DNA from 2 places in the Pseudoduganella sp. SL102 genome. Region 1 is predicted to be linked to the other one. Evidence: predicted binding sites of a transcription regulator. Region 1 holds the regulator's gene; the other holds the start of a gene.
The links. Region 1 encodes LexA, which represses DNA repair genes until DNA is damaged. Its sites were predicted from a motif close to ACTGTATNNNNATACAGT; they were not measured.

Region 1 (9,632 bases):
CATCAACACGGATTCCGACTCGGAAGTGCTGCTGAACGTGCTGGCCCACGAAATCATGCGCGCCACCACCGGTTATTCGCTGGACGCCGGCACCCTGTTCGACGCGGTCACCGTGCTGAACCGCCGCGTGCGCGGTGGCTACGCGGCCGTGGCGCAGATCGCCGATGTCGGCCTGCTGGGCTTCCGCGATCCGCACGGCATCCGTCCGCTTTGCCTGGGCATCAATGAAACCGAGAACGGCACCGAATACATGCTGGCTTCGGAATCGGTGGCGCTGGAAGGCGCCGGCTTCCACTTCGTGCGCGACGTGGAACCAGGCGAAGCCGTGTTCATCGATGCCGACAACAAGCTGCACGCGCGCATCTGTGCCGACAATCCCACGCTGAACCCGTGCGTGTTCGAGTATGTGTACCTGGCGCGCCCCGATTCCGTGATCGACGGCGCCTCCGTCTACAGTACCCGCCTGAAGATGGGCGAATACCTGGCCGAGAAAATCAAGCGCGAAGGCCTGGCCGACGACATCGACGTCGTCATGCCGATCCCCGATTCGTCGCGCCCGGCCGCGATCCAGCTGGCGCTGCGCCTCGGCAAGGAATACCGCGAAGGCTTCATCAAGAACCGCTACATCGGCCGCACCTTCATCATGCCGGGCCAGGCACTGCGCAAGAAATCGGTGCGCCAGAAGCTGAACGCCATCGGCGACGAGTTCAAGGGCAAGAACGTGCTGCTGGTCGACGATTCCATCGTGCGCGGCACCACCAGCCGCGAGATCGTGCAGATGGCGCGCGATTCGGGCGCCAAGAAAGTGATCTTCGCCTCGGCCGCGCCGCCGGTGCTGTATCCGAACGTGTACGGCATCGACATGCCGACCCGCGACGAGCTGATCGCCCACGGCCGCACCGTCGAGGAAGTGTGCAAGGAAATCACCGCCGACGCGCTGGTCTACCAGGACCTGGACGACCTGAAGCGGTCCATCTCGGATGTCAACCCGGCGCTGACGAGCTTTGAAGCGTCGTGCTTCGACGGCAAGTACATCACCGGCGACGTATCGGCCGACTACCTCGACCGCATCGAGCACGCCCGCCACAATCCCAAGGTGAAAGTGGAGGACGCCGCGCGCACCCAGCTGAACCTGAACGCGGCCACCACCGAAGCGTAAGCACCAGGGCTCCGCGCGGAGCCCTTTTTGTATCCCCACGCTTTATCCTGCCGTTGCAAAACAACCGAATGCAACATCGGGGACAGTCCCCAACGTTGTAAAACAACCGAAACGTAAAATCGGGGACAGTCCCGGATTCGTAAAATCGGGGACAGTCCCGGATTGGCAAAATGGGGGGGCTGGAAGGAATCCTGCCTTGCATGGCAGGACCGCTACGCCGGCAAGGAGCGATGCTCCTCGGAATCCCGGCTACGCCCCCCGGTGTTGTAAAACAACCAGCGCTGGCTGGGACCTTTCTCCACGACGATATGAGCGAAAAGAAAAACTACGGTTTCACCACCACGATCCTGCACGGCGACCGCCAGAAGACCATCGAGCAGGGTTCGCTGCACAAGCCCGTCCACACGTCCGTGGCGTTCGGCTATACGGATGCGCGCCAGCTGGCGTCGGTATTCCAGGGCCGCGAGCCGGGCTTCCGCTATGGCCGCCAGGGCAACCCGACCGTCTCCGCGCTGGAGGAAAAGATCACCAAGATGGAAGGCGGCGTGGCCACGCTGTGCTTCGCCACCGGCATGGCGGCGATCGGCGCCGTGTTCCAGGCGCTGCTGCGCGCCGGCGACCACGTGGTGTCGTCGTCCTTCCTGTTCGGGAACACGAATTCGCTGTGGCAGACGGTGGCAGGGCAGGGCGTCGGCGTCGATTTCGTCGATGCGACCGATGTCGCCAACGTCGAAAGCGCGCTGAAGGACAACACGCGCATCGTGTTCGTGGAAACGATCGCCAATCCGCGCACCCAGATTGCCGACCTGGAGCGTATCGGCGCGCTGTGCGCCGCGAAGGGCATCCTGTACATCGTCGACAACACGATGACCACGCCGTACCTGTTCCAGCCGAAAACCGTGGGTGCCGGCCTGGTCGTCAATTCGCTGACGAAGTCGATCGCCGGCCACGGCAACGCGCTGGGCGGCGCGCTGACCGATACCGGCGCCTATGACTGGCAGCGCTTCCCGAACATTTTCGAGAACTACAAGAAGGCGGCGCCGGCGATGTGGGGCATCACACAAGTGCGTGCCAAGGGCTTGCGGGACTTCGGCGCCTCGCTGGGCCCGGAAGCGGCGCACCACATCGCGGTGGGCGCGGAAACGCTGGCGCTGCGCATGGAGCGCACCTGCGCCAACGCCGTGGCCGTGACGAACATGCTCGCGGCCGATCCACGCGTGGCGGCTGTGCACTATCCAGGCTTGCCGTCGCATCCCCAGCACGGCATCGCCACCGACCTGTTCAAGGCCTATGGCTCGCTGTTCAGCTTTGAACTGCGCGAGGGCATCGACTGCTTCGATTACCTGAACCGCCTGAGGATCGCCGTGCCGGCGTCCAACCTGGGCGATACGCGCACGCTGGTGATTCCCGTCGCGCACACGATCTTCTATGAGATGGGCGCCGAGCGCCGCGCGTCGATGGGCATTGCGGAATCGCTGATCCGCGTATCGGTCGGCATCGAGGATACCGCCGACCTGGTCGAGGATTTCCGGCAGGCGCTGGACGCATGATGTGCCGGCGCGACGGCCGCGGCTGGATGCCGCAACCGTCGCGCCAGCCGGAGTCAGGCGCCGCCGTACTTCAGCAGGGTTTTTCGCGTAGTGCCATCAGTTGACCAAGCGTCAGCCTGTCCAAGCGTCAGCCTGTCCAAGCGTCAGTCAGTCCAAGCGGGTGATGGACGAGAAGGGCAGCCGGATAATTGACGCCCGGCCCGCGGGTGGCTTTCGATGCAATGGCCATCAATGCAATGGCCATCAATGCAATGGCCATCAATGCAAACGGCCATCAATGCAAACGGCCATCAATGCCAGGTGCGCAGCAGCCCGACGGCCAGCCCTTCCAGCGCGAACTCGTCTTCCGGCGTCACGGTGATCACCTTGAAGTCGGGATTTTCCGGCAGCAGTTCGATGGTGGAACCGGTGCGGCGATAGCGCTTCACGGTGACTTCGCTGCCGATGCGGGCCACGACGATCTGGCCGTTCTTGGCACTGTCCACCTTCTTCACGGCCAGCAGGTCGCCGTCCATGATGCCGACATCGCGCATCGATTCGCCGCGCACCTTCAGCAGGAAATCCGGTTTCGCCGAAAACAGGGCCGGATCGACGCTGTAGGTTTTTTCCAGGTTTTCCTGCGCCAGGATCGGCGAGCCGGCGGCCACGCGGCCGATCAGCGGCAATTGCATCAGCAATGCCGCCGGCACTTGCGGCAGGGAGTCGAAGCCGGATTGTGATGGTGTCGACGATGACGTGGATGATGCCGGGCGCGCCGCCCGATCGCCCAGCAGGCGGATGCCGCGCGACGTGCCGGCGGTGATTTCGATCGCGCCCTTTCGCGCGAGCGCCTTCAGGTGCTCCTCGGCCGCGTTGGCCGACTTGAACCCCAACTCGGCGGCGATCTCGGCGCGGGTTGGCGGGAAGCCGGTGGACTCGATGGCATCCCTGATCAGGTTGAGAATTTGTTCCTGCCTAGCGGTGAGCTTGATCATGATGCGAATAGCCGTGAAATTAGCTGTGGATATGAACAGTCTGTATTTTTGTACAGTGCTAAAGGGAATGCAAGGGAAAACACCGTTCGAACATGAAATATTTGCGGAATCCGGCCGAAGGGCACGGTGGGCGGCGGAAATAGTCGGGAAAAGGGCGCCCGCTCTGGGGATTCGGCCCTGCCGCGCAGCGCGCCGGAGCGCGCGTTCTCGGCCCTGCGGCAGGGGTGAGGGCCTTCCCGGTGGCTAGCAATCGCTGAAAATTCCTGCTATGCTTGCGGGCTTACCTCTTCCCACACCTGTCTTGACGCCAGGGTGGGCTATCAACAGTCCTTAAGGGAGTTTGCATGCGTCACTACGAAATCGTATTTATCGTCCATCCGGACCAGAGCGAGCAAGTGCCCGCGATGATCGAACGTTACAAAGCCAGCGTGACCTCGCGCGGCGGTAACGTGCACCGCGTGGAAGACTGGGGCCGCCGTCAAATGGCGTACTCCATCCAGAAGCTGGCCAAGGCTCACTACATCTGCATGAACATCGAGTGCGACAACGACACTCTGGTCGAACTGGAAACCGCGTTCAAATTCAATGATGCCGTGCTGCGCCACCTGACCGTCAAGATGAAGAAAGCGGAAACCGCTCCTTCGCCGATGATGAAGTCGGTCCAGCGTGAAGACGCCGCCAAGAGCCACCGCGCTGAAGCCGCGGCCGCTCCTGCAGCAGCTGCAGCCTAAATCCGGGGAGTCTTGCTGAACGAGCTGAGGTTCACCGGCCTGATCGCCGAGCGGGAAGTCATTCGCTACACCCCCGCCGGGCTGCCAATCGTGAATGCAGTATTGCAGCACAGTTCGCAGCAGGTCGAGGCAGGCATTGCCCGCCAGACGGAATTTGAAATCGCCGCGGTCGCCGCGGGAGAGATTTCAGGCCGTTTCAGCGCCGCGCCACTGGGAGGTGCCTACGAATTTTCGGGGTTCCTTGCCAGGAAAAGCCGCAACAGCAAGAGCCTGGTTTTTCACATCATTGATTTTCGTGCCGCCTGAGCGACACAATATTTAATACAGGAGCCTAAAATGGCATTCGGTAAAAAGTTCGACAAAAACAAAGCCAAGCTGAAAGAAAAGCGCAAACAGCAGAACCCGCTGTTCAAGCGTAAGAAGTTCTGCCGCTTCACCGCCGCTGGCGTTGAGCAAGTCGATTACAAAGACGTCGACACCCTGAAAGATTTCATCCAGGAAAACGGCAAGATCATGCCGGCACGCCTGACCGGCACGAAGGCGCACTACCAGCGTCAAGTGGATACCGCGATCAAGCGCGCGCGCTACCTGGCCCTGCTGCCGTACACCGATCTGCACCACGCCTAATCGGCAGCAGTACAGATAGAACTGGAGAACATTATGCAAATCATTCTGCTGGAAAAAGTTATCAACGTCGGCAACCTGGGCGACGTGGTGAAGGTCAAGGACGGCTACGCACGTAACTTCCTGATCCCGCAAAAACTGGCACGCCGCGCCACCACGGCCGCAGTGGCCGAGTTTGAAACCAAGCGCGCCGAACTGGAAAAAGCCGCCGCTGAAAAGCTGGCTGCCGCACAAGGCCAGGGCGAGAAGCTGAACGGCATGACCGTGACCGTGGCACAAAAAGCCGGTGTCGATGGCCGCCTGTTCGGCTCCGTCACCAACTTCGACATCGCCGAAGCGCTGACCAAGGCCGGTTTCCCGGTCGAGAAAGCCGCCGTGCGCCTGCCGAACGGCCCGCTGAAGACTACCGGCGAGCACCCGGTGTCGGTGTCGCTGCACACGGACGTGGTGGTCGACGTGACCGTCGCCGTCGTGGGCGAAGCTGCCTGATTACCGGGATCTTTTCCTCGGTAAGACAGTCGTGCATGTAAAAAAGCCGGGTTCGCCCGGCTTTTTTATTGCCGGCCCGCTTATCGGCTCAGTTATCGGCTCAGTTATCGGCTCGCTTATCGGCTCGCTTGTCGGCTCAGTTGCAGGCACAGAAGCCGTGACGCGGTGACAGGCGAAACGATGCGCCGCGCCGCACCAGGACGGGCAGCGATACCGCGCATGCAGATCCGCGAACCGTGACCGCTGGCCGTTTCCACGAACCGTTTCCGCGAGCCGTTTCCACGCAGCCCCGGAACCCTTCGCGCAAGCCTGTGCCGTTTCCACCAGGATTCGCGCTGTTTCCACCAGGATTCGCGCTGTTTCCACCATCACTCGCGCTGTTTCCACCATCGTCCGTGCCGTTATCGCCACCGTCCGCGCTGCCGCATGAAGGGCGACAGGCCCGCCATTTGGCTGCTATAACAGACAGGTAGAGCGACGATGCACGGCCGCTGCAAGGCTGTCGCGAAAGCTGCCCGCAGGGCAGCGATCTTGCCAACCATTATGAACTTTGGCCTGCTTATGCAGGTATAATGCGCGCCATGAATGCCCCATCCGACCCGCAAGTCGATTCCCTCCGTATCCCGCCACATTCCATCGAAGCCGAACAATCGGTGATCGGCGGTTTGCTGCGCGATAACGCCGCATGGGACCGCATCGCCGACTTCATGCACGCGGAGGATTTCTATCGCTACGACCACCGGATCATCTTCGAACAGATGGTCCGCCTGATCAATGCCGGCAAGCCGGCGGACGTGATCACCGTGTTCGAAGCGCTGACGATGCTGGGCAAGGCCGATGAAGTGGGCGGCCTGCAGTACCTGAATGCGATGGCGCAAAACACGCCATCGGCGGCGAACATCCGCCGATATGCCGAGATCGTGCGCGACCGCGGCGTGCTGCGCCAGCTGATCACGGTGGCCGACGAAATCTCCGGCAACGCGTTCAGCCCGCAGGGCAAGGAAGTCAAGCAGATGCTCGACGAAGCCGAGTCGAAGATCTTCGCGATCGCCGAGCAGGGCGCGCGCGGCTCGTCCGGCTGGACCGCGGTGCAGCCGCTGCTGACCCAGGTGGTCGAGCGCATCGATGAACTGTACAGCCGCGACAGCGGCAGCGAGATCACCGGCGTGCCGACCGGCTTTGCCGACCTGGACAAGATGACGTCCGGCCTGCAGCCCGGCGACCTGGTCATCGTGGCCGGCCGCCCATCGATGGGCAAGACGGCATTTTCCGTCAACATCGGTGAAAACGTCGCGATCGAAGCGGGCCTGCCCGTCGCCGTCTTCTCGATGGAGATGGGTGGCGCGCAGCTGGCGATGCGTATGCTGGGCTCCGTTGGCCAGCTCGACCAGCATCGACTGCGTACCGGCAAGCTGAACGACGAAGACTGGCCGCGCCTGACGCACGCGATCCAGAAAATGAACGAAGCCCAGCTGTACATCGACGAGACGCCGGCGCTGAACCCGATCGAGATGCGCGCGCGCGCGCGCCGCCTGGCGCGCCAGTGTGGCAAGCTGGGCCTGATCATCGTCGACTACCTGCAGCTGATGACGGGCTCGCAGGCAGGCGACAACCGCGCCGCCGAGATCTCGGAAATCTCGCGGTCGCTGAAGGGCCTGGCGAAGGAACTGCATTGCCCGGTGATCGCGCTGTCGCAGCTGAACCGCTCGCTGGAACAGCGACCCAACAAACGTCCCGTCATGTCCGACCTGCGCGAATCCGGCGCTATCGAACAGGATGCGGACGTGATCATCTTCCTGTACCGCGACGAAGTCTACAACCCCGATTCGCCGGACAAGGGTACCGCCGAGATCATCATCGGCAAGCAGCGTAACGGCCCGATCGGCGCGATCCGACTCACGTGGATGGGCATGTACACCAAGTTCGGCAACTACACCGGTAACCTGTCGATCTACCAGGGCGACTGATACCCGGCAGCACCAAAAGGGGCCGTATAGAGCAACGGCCCTGGCAGCACCCCCGAATCAACCAACGGAGAATAAAATGTTTGGACGCCTGATGCCCACCGAGGGCAAATTCTTTGACCTGTTCAACCAGCATGCTGAACTGTGCGTCAAGGGCGCGAAAGAAATGCTGGGCCTGATGACCAATTTCGATGACCTGGAAAACCGCGTGCATGCGATCGAAAGCATCGAGAAACAGGCCGACAAGATCACCTACACCACGGTGGACCTGCTGCACAAGACGTTCATCACGCCGATCGACCGGGACGACATCCACAAGCTGATCACCAAGATGGACGACATCCTGGACATGATGGAAGACGCCGGCCAGACCGTGTCGCTGTACGACCTGCACGCCGTCACGCCGGAAGCCAAGCGCCTGGCCGAACTGGTGCTGGCCTGCTGCGAGAAGGTCAAGGAAGCGGTGGCCCTGCTGTCGAACATGGACAATGCCCGCGACATCGTCGGCATCTGCGAGGAAATCGACCGCCTGGAATCGGACGCCGACCACGTGATGCGCGCCGCCATGTCCAAGCTGTTCCGCGACGAACCGGATGTGCGCAACCTGATCAAGATGAAGGCGATCTACGAGATCCTGGAAACCGTGACCGACCGCTGCGAAGACGTGGCCAACATCATCGAAGGCATCATCGTCGAGAACGCGTAAGCGTCCGCACGGGTAAAACAACAACATGCAGACCTTAGAAATCAGCATCTACGCGCTGGGGCTCCTGATCGCCCTGGCGCTGGTTTTCGACTTCATGAACGGCTTCCACGATGCCGCGAACGCGATCGCCACGGTGGTCTCGACCGGCGTGCTGAAGCCGCAGACCGCCGTGGCCATGGCCGCCTTCTTCAACTTCGTGGCGATCTTCGTCGTCGGCCTGCATGTGGCGACGACGATCGGCAAGGGCACCATCGACCCGCACGTGGTGGACCACCACGTGATCTTCGGCGCGCTGGTGGGCGCCATCGTGTGGAACGTGATCACCTGGTACTACGGCATTCCCTCGTCGTCGTCGCACGCGCTGATCGGCGGCCTGGTCGGCGCCGCGGTCGCCAAGGCGGGTACCGGCGCGCTGATCGCCAGCGGCCTGATCAAGACGGTGGTGTTCATTGTCGTGGCGCCGCTGCTGGGCTTCTTCCTCGGCACGCTGATCATGCTGATCGTGTCGTGGGTGTTCGTGAAGTCCACGCCGCGCCGCATCGACACGTGGTTCCGCCGCCTGCAGCTGGCATCCGCCGCCGCCTACAGCCTGGGCCACGGCGGCAACGATGCGCAGAAAACCATGGGCATCATCTGGATGCTGCTGATCGCTTCCGGCCACGTGGCCGCCGATGCGACCGAGCCGCCCACCTGGGTCATCGTTTCCTGCTACGGCATGATCAGCTTCGGCACGCTGTTCGGCGGCTGGCGCATCGTCAAGACGATGGGCCAGAAGATCACCAAGCTGAAACCGGTCGGCGGCTTCTGCGCCGAAACGGGCGGCGCGATCACCCTGCTGATGGCGTCCTTCTGGGGCGTGCCTGTCTCGACCACGCACACCATCACCGGCGCCATCGTCGGTGTCGGCTCGGCGCAGCGCCTGTCGGCGGTGCGCTGGGGCGTGGCCGGCAACATCGTCTGGGCCTGGGTCTTCACGATCCCCGCGTCCGCCTTCGTGGCCGCCATCGGCTGGTGGATCGGCACGCAGATCCTGTAAGCACGGCAGATGCAGGATCAAGCAGATCGAGCACGACCGATGCGGTAAAGAAAGGGAGCCAAGGCTCCCTTTTTTGTATTCGGCTAGAATGCCGCATGCCTTCCGTTCTCGCTACTCTCTCCAGGTTCAAGCCCGACAATTTCACGCTGGTCCTGCTGGTCACCGTCGGTGTCGCCACGCTGCTGCCCTGCACCGGCCAAGTGGCCGTGGTGCTCGGCGACTTCACCACCTTCATCATCGGCCTGCTGTTCTTCCTGCACGGCGCCAAGCTGTCGCGCCAGGCCGTCATCGCCGGCATCACGCACTGGCGCCTGCACCTGCTGGTGCTGTGCAGCACCTTCGTGCTGTTCCCCATCCTCGGCCTGGCGTTCAAGCCGATCGCCCTGCGGGTGCTGACAC
Region 2 (9,632 bases), 3.1 Mb from region 1:
AACGAACAGGATAACGAAGCAGGTCGCTCGTCCGCAGGCAAGCCGGTCGCCTCAAGCGCCGGCACCAGATTTCGAACCAGGCAGCGACGCACCCACCGCCAGCAACGACGGGGCCGGACAGGCCCGGACCGGGCCGCGAGCGCAAACATACAGGAGGTCATCATGATGACGATGCAAACCAGCCAGCCCTCGAAGGAAGCGGTGCGGGAATACCTGGAACGCAGGACCAATGACGTGGAACCGCCGCCGACGCCGGAAGAAATCCGGCGCCAGCTGGGATGGGGGCTCGTCATGTATGACCAGAAGCATGACGGCAGATTCTGAAGTTCTGATAACAAGGAGAAGACATGACGCACCGTATCGGCAACAAGGACATCGCGCAAATGCGCGGCAAGGAAGAAAAGAAGCGCACGCGCGCCTTCAACAAGGCAATGGAAGCTGAAAAGCAGGCCATCGCCCGCGCCAAGTACCGCAACCAGGTCAAGGGGCAGGCCGCGCCCGCCGCGTAAGCGGCTTCGTCCAGAAAGCTTACCCCCCCACGCCCACGGCATGCCGTGGGCTTTTTTTATGGCGAGGCGGCCCACCAGCCTTCCCTGCGCTGTTCTCTGTCCTTCTGCTCCGCATCCCGCCTGCCGGTCGCCCGCCCTTCACCGAACATGCCGTCATTCACCGGCCGCCAGCCGCCATTCACCGAAAAGCGGTTTCGCCTTCGGCCGGCGCGGCGTATCGTTCCGTCATCGAACCGGGGGAGGAACCCATGCAAACCGAAGTGGACAGGGCGCGGCTGAAACTGCGCCGGCAAGTGACCTGGGGCTTGACGCTGGTGGCGTTCGGCGTGGCCTACCTGGTCAACCGCGACGACCATGAAGCGGTGATCGGCCTGTGGCGCTACTGGCCGCTGGTGCTGATCGCCTTTGGCATCGGCAACATGCTGCCGCCGGTAGAGGGACGCCGCTTCGTCGACGGCCTGTCGCAAGTGCTGTTCGGCGCCTGGTTCTTTGCCATCTACGAGGGCCTGTTCGGCCTGACCTTCCGTAACAGCTGGCCTTTGCTTATCATCGTGGCGGGCGCGGGCATGGTGCTGCAGCCGCTCGCCACGCGCTACCTTGACCGCAAACCGGGAGAAGAAGCATGAACACGGGACGACAACACAATCCAGCCGCGCAAATCGTGATCGGCATCGGCGTCATCGCGGTGGGGCTGATGTTCCTGCTCGATAACCTGGGCTGGCTGGAGCTGGACATGAGCGTGCAGTTCTGGCCCGTGGTGCTGATCGTGGCGGGCGTGCTGAAACTGACGGTCGCGCGCTCGCCGAACGGCACCATCATCGGCGGCGCCCTGCTGCTGTTCGGCGTGCTGACGCTGCTGAAGGGACTCGGTATCCTGGCGATCGGCTGGAACGTGCTGGCGCCGCTGGCGATGATCGGCGGCGGCCTGTTCGTGGTGTTCCGGTCCACCAGGCTGGCGCGCACCGGCCCGGCGTCCGTATCGCTGGCGAAGGATGGCAGCGAGAAGCTGGTCTATGCCACCGCGATCCTCGGCGCCTACAAACGCCGCATCACGTCGCCGCAATTCGGCGGCGGCGAAATCACCGCCATCATGGGCGGCTGCGAGCTGGACCTGCGTGAAGCGGGGCTGTCCGGCGACGCCGTGGTGAACATCTTCGCGCTGATGGGCGGCATCACGATCCAGGTGCCCGCCGACTGGAGCGTGCAGCTGGAAGGCGCGCCGATCCTGGGCGGCATCGAGGAATCGACGCTGCGGCCGAAGGATGCCAGCAAGCGCCTGGTGGTGCGCGGCTACGCGATCATGGGCGGCGTGGAAATCCGCAACTGATGGCCGTGCCGCTGTGAGCTGGCTGACCCGGGCGCGGCGCGGCGCGCTGCTGTACCTGCTGGCGTGGCTGATCGTCGGCGCCGTGCTGGGCGGGATGTGCGCCATCGTGACGTCGGCACCGCCCGCCAACGCGCTGCTGTTCGCCGTTCCCGGCACGCTGGTGTACGGCGTGGCGGCGGGTTTTTCCGCCTACTACCTGTGCCGCGCCAATCCGCTGGGCGCCCGTCCGCTGGCGCTGGTGGTACTGGCGCTGTGCACGGCGGCCGTGCTGGCGGCGTTCATGTGGCTCGCGGTACTGGGTGGCTGGAACGAGCTGTGCCTCGCGGCCGGTGTGCGGTGGGCCGGCATCGTGCAGACGCCATTGTTGTCGGCCCTGCTGTTCGCGCTCGGTACGCTGCTGTACGGCCTGCTGGCGGCGATCAACTACCTGGCGATCGAATCGGGCCGGGCGCGCAATGCCGAACGCCGCGAACTGGAATCGAAGCTGATGGCGCAGGATGCCGAACTGCGCATGCTGCGCACCCAGGTCGACCCGCACTTCCTGTTCAACAGCCTGAACTCGGTCAGCGCGCTGACGTCGCAGGATCCGAAGGGTGCACGCGAAATGACGCTGCGGCTGGCCGGTTTCTTCCGCCGCAGCATGGGCATGGCCGGCCATCCGCGCATCACGCTGGCACAGGAGATGGACCTGGTGCGCGATTTCCTCGCCATCGAGAAAGTGCGTTTCGGCGAGCGGCTGGTGACCGAGGAAGCATTGGAGAAGGGCGCGCTCGATTGCCTGGTGCCGCCGATGATCATCCAGCCGCTGGTCGAAAACGCCATCAAGCATGGCATCGGCCAGCTCACCGATGGCGGCCTGGTACTGGTGGCGGCGTGGCGCGACGGCGCGCGGCTGTCGATCACCGTCAGCAACGCGATCGACCCGGAGATGCCGGAAACGCGGCGCAGCGGCACCGGCCTGGCCAATGTGCGCCAGCGGCTGGCCTGCGCGTATCCGAACGAATCCACGCTGGAATGGAAGCGGGAAGGGGAGACGTTCAGCGTCGAGATCCGCCTGCCGGCGCAGGCCGCCACGACCAAGGCAAATGACTCTGGAGCATAGGATGGAAAAACACATGCGGCTGATCGTGGTGGACGACGAACCGCTGGCGCGCGGCGTGGCGCGCGAATACCTGGCGGCGCATCCGGACATCGAGCTCGTGGCCGAATGCGCCAATGGCTTCGAGGCCGTGAAGGCGATCACCGAACTGGCGCCGGACCTGGTGCTGCTCGATATCCAGATGCCGAAACTCGATGGCTTCGAGGTGGCCGAACTGGTCGGCGGCAAGACCCGCCTCATCTTCGCCACCGCGTTCGACCAGTACGCCATCCGCGCCTTCGAGATCCACGCGCTCGACTACCTGCTCAAGCCCTTCAGCCAGGAACGCTTCGACCGGGCGCTGGCGCATGCCCGGGCCAGCCTGGCGAGCGCGCTGCCGCGGCAGGAAGCAGCGGTGCGCGAAGCGGCCGCCGCGCGCGACCGGCCGCTCGGCCGCGTGCTGATCCGCGACGGCGCGAAGGTGCACGTGATCCGTGCCGAGACGATCGCCTGGATCGAAGCGCAGGACGACTATGTGCAGATCCACGCCGACGGCAAGGCTTACCTGAAGAACGGCGCGCTGGGCGAGCTCGAAGCGCAGCTCGACCCCGGCCGCTTCCTGCGCATCCACCGCTCGTACCTCGTGAACGTCGAGCACGTGGCGCGCATCGAACCGGCCGGCAGGGACAGCCACGCCGCCATCCTGGCCGACGGCACCCGGCTGCCCATCAGCCGCAGCGGCTACCAGAAGATCCGCGGCGCCATGCAGTAGCGGCGCTCAGTAGCGCCATGCAGTCGCGCCACTCAGCGCCACTCAGTGGCACCACTCGATAGCGCCCTTCATTAGCGCTGAGCGGGCACGTGCCACCAGGCCGGCAGCAGCGCGCGGATCTCGGGCCGGGCGAAGCGGTCGTCGATCAGGTGCACGGTGCCTGTATCGCTGGTGGTGCGGATCACGCGGCCGGCGGCCTGCACCACTTTCTGCAAGCCCGGATACAGGTAGGTGTAATCGTAGCCGGCGCCGAAGATGGCCTGCATCCGTTCGCGGATCCGCTCGTTGACGGGATTCAGCTGCGGCAGCCCCAGTGTGGCGATGAACGCGCCGATCAGCCGCGCGCCGGGCAGGTCGATGCCTTCGCCGAATGCGCCGCCCAGCACGGCGAACCCGATGCCCTGGCCGGTTTCGGTGAAGCGGGCCAGGAAGGCTTCGCGTTCCGCCTCGCCCATCCGGCGCGGCTGGCGCCATACCGTCACGTGCGGATGCTCGCGCTGGAACAGGTCGGCCGCCTTGTCCAGGTAGTCGAAGCTGCTGAAGAAGGCCAGGTAGTTGCCGGGCTGGCGGCCGTACTGTTCGCCCATCAGCTGCGCGATCGGCGCCAGCGAGCGGTCGCGGTGCTGGTAGCGGGTGGAGATGTGTCCGGCGATATGCACCGTCAGCTGCGCGGCCTGGAAGGGCGAGGCCACGTCGACCCACGCGGTGTCGGCCGGCATGCCCAGCGTATCGCTGTAGTAGTTCCACGGGCTGAGCGTGGCGGAGAACAGCGCCGTGGTGCGCGCCGCCGCGAAGCGCGGCTGCAGGAATGGCGCCGGCACGATATTGCGCAGGCACAGCACCGAGTCGGCACGGGTGCCGCCGCCATGGTTCTTGCCGCCTGTCGATATCGTCACGTCGAACACGGAATGCTCGCCGAAGTTCTCGGCCAGCCGGGCGAAGTGCAGCACCGAAAAGTAAAAATCCAGTACCTCCGCATCGAACCATGCGGGATTCTCCGCCATGTAGTCGCCGATCTCGGTGGCCGCCGTCTGCAGCGCATTGACCAGCTTTTCCGGCAGCGCCTCGTAGGCCCGGTACTCGCCGCCATGCTCCGCCATCTGTTCCTTTTCCAGCGCCGACCATTGGCGGTGCACGCGGTCCAGCGCCTTCTTGATCGCGGCCGGCGCGGTCTTGCGCAGCAGCCGCAGGCCGCCGTGCTCGAGCTCCGCCGAATACATCTTGCGGGCGCGCGAGACCATGTTGTGCGCCTCGTCGGCCAGGATGGCGATGCGCCAGTCGTTCATCACCGTCAGCGAATACAGCATGGCGGTCACGTCGAAATAATAGTTGTAGTCGCCGACGATCACGTCGGCCCAGCGTACCAGCTCGCTTTGCAGGTAGTACGGGCATACGTCGTGCGCCAGCGCCACCGCGCGCACGCCGGCGCGGTCGAGCATCGGCTGTTGCACCGCCGCGGCACGCGCGGCCGGCAAGCGGTCATAGAAACCCTTCGCCAGCGGGCAGGAGTCGCCATGGCAGGACTTGTCCGGGTGTTCGCAAGCCGTGTTGCGGGCCGCCAGTTCCAGCGTGCGCAAGGGCAGCAGCGGGGCGCCTTCCTTGATGTTCTCGACCGCATCGAGGGCCATGCGCCGCCCGGATGTCTTCGCGGCCAGGAAGAAGATCTTGTCGTGGCCATGCGCGGCGGCCGCCTTCAGCATCGGGAACAGGCTGCCGATGCTCTTGCCGATGCCGGTCGGCGCCTGCGCCAGCAGCGCGCACGAGCGGGTGCTGGCCTTGTACATCGCTTCGGCCAGTTCGCGCTGGCCGGGCCGGAAATCGGCATGCGGAAAGCGCAGGGCCTGCAACTGCTCGTCGCGCGCGGCGCGATGCGCCAGTTCGGCTTCGGCCCAGGCCAGGAACCGGCCGCACTGTTCTTCGAAATACGCCTGCAGCGCCGCGGCGCCGTGTTCCTCGACGAGATGGGTTTCCTTCTGCGAACCGATATCGTAGTAGACCAGCGCCAGGCGCAGCGATGGCAGGCCACGCGCCGCGCACAGCAGGTGGCCGTACACCTTCAGCTGCGCCCAGTGCAAGGCGCGATGGTTGCCGGGCATGCGTTCCAGCTCGCCGCGGAAGGTCTTGATTTCTTCCAGCTGGTTGCGCTTCGGGTCGTAGCCGTCGGCGCGGCCGCGCACGTGCAGCGGGCCGAAATCGCCCGTCAAGGCGATCTCGCGCTGGTAGTCGTCGTCGCGCCGGGAAGTCACCACGCCATGTCCGGCGATGCCTTCCTGCGCGGTGGGCGAGGGCGTGAAGCGCAGGTCCAGGTCGCCGGCCTTGGCGGTGAATTCGCACAGCGCGCGCACGGCAACCGTGTACTGCGCCACGGGACCCGGTGCCGCATCCGTCATTGCGGCGCCCATTGCAGGTAGCAGACGGTGACGGGCATGCGGTGCTGCGCGCAGTAATCGATCCAGCGCAGCTGGTTGTCCTGCAGCCGGTCGCCGGGGCCCTTCACTTCGATCATGTTGTAGCGGCGCTCGGCCGGCCAGAACTGGATCAGGTCCGGGAAGCCGGTGCGGTTGGCCTTCACATCCTGCAGGATGCGCAGGAATGCCTGCTTCAGGTGCGCGGCCGGGATGCAGTGCAGCGCCAGGTCGAGCAGCGCGCCATCGAGCGCGCCCCAGAACACGAACGGCGACGAGATGCCCCGCTTGGCGTCCAGGTTGCGCCGGATCGTGGCGGGGTAGCTGCCGTCATCGAGCTGCGCCAGGCAGGCATCGAACTGGGCGGCACGGCGGCGGTGGAAGTCGGCGCTGTGCAAGTCCGCCGGACCGTGGTGGAACGGGTGGAAGAACGCGCCGGGAATGGCGGCGAACACGGCATCCCAGCACAGCAGCCCGAACAGGGAATTGATCAGCGCATTCTCGACGTAGAAGACGGGCGCTTCATCGCGGTTCAGGTGGTCGCGCACCACGCCTTCGACCCACCACTGGCCGTCGGGCTGGGGCAGCGCAAGGTCCAGGCGCGCCGGCGGCACCGGCTTGCCGGCCGTGCCGCGCGGGTGGCCGAGGCGGCGCGCCAGCCGCGGCGCCATGCGCAGCAGGTGCTGGCGTTCCGCCTCGCTTTCCGGCGCGGCCGTGGCCACCTGCAGCCGTTCCCAGGCGGCGCCGAACTGCTCATCCTTCTCCAGCACGCGGATGGCCCGTGCCCGCGCGCCGGGATAGGCGCAATCGTCGTAGACGGCGCAGGCGCCGGCCCAGTCGCGCAGCTTTTCCAGCTGCTGGCCCATCTGGAACAGCAGCTTGTGGCGGCGGCTGGCCAGCCATTCGTTATCCGTGCCGGGCGGCGGCACGTCCCGCAGCACGTCCAGCGGTGCCTCGCCGTTGCCGAAGCGTTCGCGGCAGGCGTGCAGGCGCAGGTAATCGTCGATGTCGCGGCGCGTGCGGAAACCCCGCGCCGCGTCGGAGATCTCCACTTGCTCGAAGCGGAACACGCCGAGGTCGGACAGCACGAACTCGGTCCAGTCCTGGTGGTAGTTGCCGAAGAAGATCAGCCGCAGCCGGTCGCACAGCGGTTTCGCGACGATGCGGTAGGCTTCATCCAGCGCCGCGGCATTCCGGCACCAGGCCGAGAATAGCCGCTCGTCAGCATGTTCGGCGCGCAGCGCTTCCAGCTGCGCTTCCTTGCGCGCCGAGCGCAGCGCGCCAGCCAGCCCGAATGCCTGGCACAGCTCCGGCTTTTGCAGCAGGTCGAACAGTTCGTCGAGCGACACGGCGGGATCGACGACGATCCAGCCGGTTTCCGCCAGCGGCGCGGCGGCGGCGCGGGGGCAGCCGATTTCCTCGTAGACCAGCTTGGAGGCGCGGAACAGCTGGCCCTTGCGCATGACCATGCGGACGAACAGCGCGCGCGAAGCCTGGGGCAGGGCGGGGAAGCGGTCGATGAAGTCGCGTTCCTCGCCGTCCAGCAGGTCGGCGTAGCGTTCGCCGATCCATTCAAGCACCCGGTGGAAATTATCCAGGTAATAAAAAAGGTTTTCCAGGACGGGTTTCATCGAACAGCGGGAGGGAAACAGAAAAAGGCGAAGGCGAAAAGGCGGAACAAGGAACAAATGACGACGAACAGTGCGCGGCATGGCGCACAGGCAGCTAATACAGGACACAACGATGCAGTAACAACAACGACGCAGTAAAAGCAACGACGCAGTAAAAGCAACGATGCAGTTAAGCACGGCAACGAAAAACGGCGGGAGTAGCGATGAACTGTATTTATATACAGTCTATCGCTTCTCCCGCCGCTTGCACAGCCCTGTGTGGCGCAAATACCGTTACGCCGGGAACCAGAGTCAGTGTTTGGTCTGGTCAGCTTTCTGCTGTTCGGCGAGCGCCGCCGCTTTCGCCAGCTGTTCCTCGAACGCCGCTACCGCCTGGCGCGTGGCCTTGGTGACCTGCTCATAGCCGGCGAAGGCGTTGTCGATGGCCGTCTTGACGATTTGTACCGCGTTCTCGGAACCGGGCCGCACGTTTTTCGTCACGTCATGGATCAGCGCCGTGAGGTTGCTGCGCGCTTCGGCCAGGTGGGCTTCGGCTGCCGTGGTGAATTCGCTATGGATTTCCGCCAGGATCTGGCCGACCTGCTGGTTGTATTCGGCGACATTGGTGAGGTTCTGCATCCTGGCGCTGGCCGCCGCCATCGCCGCCTTCGGATCGGCGGCCTGGCTCATCTCGCGACCGGCCGCCAGGTTCTTTTCGACGCTGCTCCTGGCGGTATCGATATTCAGTTGCAGTACCTGCTCGAGGCCTTGCACCGCCTTGCTGGTCAGGGTGTTGAAGGTGTCGAGCTGGAACTCGAACAGGGTTTTCGTCGCTTGGGCGAACTGCTCGGGATTCTGAAACATGTCTCCTCCATCGGTGTGAAAAAGCTTGTCGGGCCATTATTGAACACGAATCAACTTCTCGCAACGAGAATCCTTGTACGGACCCAGCAACTTGCGCCAGCCGGGGCCGAGCGGTGTCTGCGAACAGACCTTGGCGCCGCTGCCGCCCACGCTTTCCCATAGCCACCAGGGCGCGGGCGCGGCGGTGGCCGCCATGCCGAGCAGCAGGACGCCGGCAAACACGAATCGTTTCAGGAGAGTGGGCAAGGGCACCATGGAGAAAACCGGGTAGACAAGGCAGGTTGACGGGCCGGCAATCAGCGGGGAGCGACCACGGGCAGCGTCATCGTGAACGTGGTTCCGCTGCCTGGCGCACTGTCCAAGGCGATCCGGCCGCCCAGCACGCCGGTGACGATATTGTGCGTCACGTGCAGGCCGAGGCCCGAGCCGCCGGCACCGGGCCGGGTAGTAAAGAACGGATCATACACCCGGGAAAGAATGTCGGCAGCGATGCCTGCGCCGTTGTCGGCCACCGACAACGCAATCATGCCATCGCCCAGCGCACGGGCGGACAAGGTGACAGCACCGCCGTCGCGGCCATCCAGCCCGTGGATGACGGCATTTTCAAACAGCGCCGACACGGCTTGCCCGAGCGGGCCGGGATAACTGTCCATCGCCAGCCCGGGCGCGATGTCCTGCACCACGCGCGGGCGGGGCGCCGCCGTGCCGGCCGTCAGGGGCAGGACCAGTTCGGCGATGAATTCGTCCAGCCGGAACTGGCGGCGCTGCGAGCTGGCGGTATCGACGGCCACCTGCCGGAAGCTGGCGATCAGGGCGGCGGCCCGGCGCAGGTTGCGCACCACCACCTCGTCGGCCTCGGCGGCCTGGGCGAGATACTGTTCCAGGTCGGAGCGGCGCAGCCCGGCTGTCATGCCGGCGCGCAGCGCCCCCAGCCGCTCGCTCATCGCGCTGGCGATCGTCAGCGTGTTGCCGATCGGCGTATTGAGTTCATGGGCCACGCCGGCCACCAGGCCGCCCAGCGCGGCCAGCTTGTCGCGGCGCACCAGTTCATCCTGGGTCTTGTGCAG

Region 2: OU994_RS12755 (VRR-NUC domain-containing protein) is a predicted target of LexA. The motif match lies at 7,930-7,947, and genes of this name have one in related genera.

Annotation. Positions count from the first base shown of each region.
Region 1 is NZ_CP115554.1:6,039,538-6,049,169, reverse strand. It holds gene purF (amidophosphoribosyltransferase) at 1-1,159, shown strand, start outside; gene OU994_RS25580 (cystathionine gamma-synthase family protein) at 1,468-2,709, shown strand; gene lexA (transcriptional repressor LexA) at 3,000-3,683, opposite strand; gene rpsF (30S ribosomal protein S6) at 4,028-4,414, shown strand; gene priB (primosomal replication protein N) at 4,430-4,720, shown strand; gene rpsR (30S ribosomal protein S18) at 4,751-5,041, shown strand; gene rplI (50S ribosomal protein L9) at 5,075-5,527, shown strand; gene OU994_RS25550 (replicative DNA helicase) at 6,109-7,494, shown strand; gene OU994_RS25545 (DUF47 domain-containing protein) at 7,571-8,197, shown strand; gene OU994_RS25540 (inorganic phosphate transporter) at 8,223-9,233, shown strand; gene OU994_RS25535 (bile acid:sodium symporter family protein) at 9,329-9,632, shown strand, end outside.
Region 2 is NZ_CP115554.1:2,970,635-2,980,266, forward strand. It holds gene OU994_RS12720 (hypothetical protein) at 163-324, shown strand; gene OU994_RS12725 (hypothetical protein) at 348-509, shown strand; gene OU994_RS12730 (LiaI-LiaF-like domain-containing protein) at 758-1,135, shown strand; gene OU994_RS12735 (LiaI-LiaF-like domain-containing protein) at 1,132-1,836, shown strand; gene OU994_RS12740 (sensor histidine kinase) at 1,850-2,938, shown strand; gene OU994_RS12745 (LytTR family DNA-binding domain-containing protein) at 2,952-3,686, shown strand; gene OU994_RS12750 (ATP-dependent DNA helicase) at 3,758-6,076, opposite strand; gene OU994_RS12755 (VRR-NUC domain-containing protein) at 6,073-7,722, opposite strand; gene phaP (TIGR01841 family phasin) at 8,014-8,565, opposite strand; gene OU994_RS12765 (hypothetical protein) at 8,602-8,820, opposite strand; gene OU994_RS12770 (ATP-binding protein) at 8,862-9,632, opposite strand, start outside.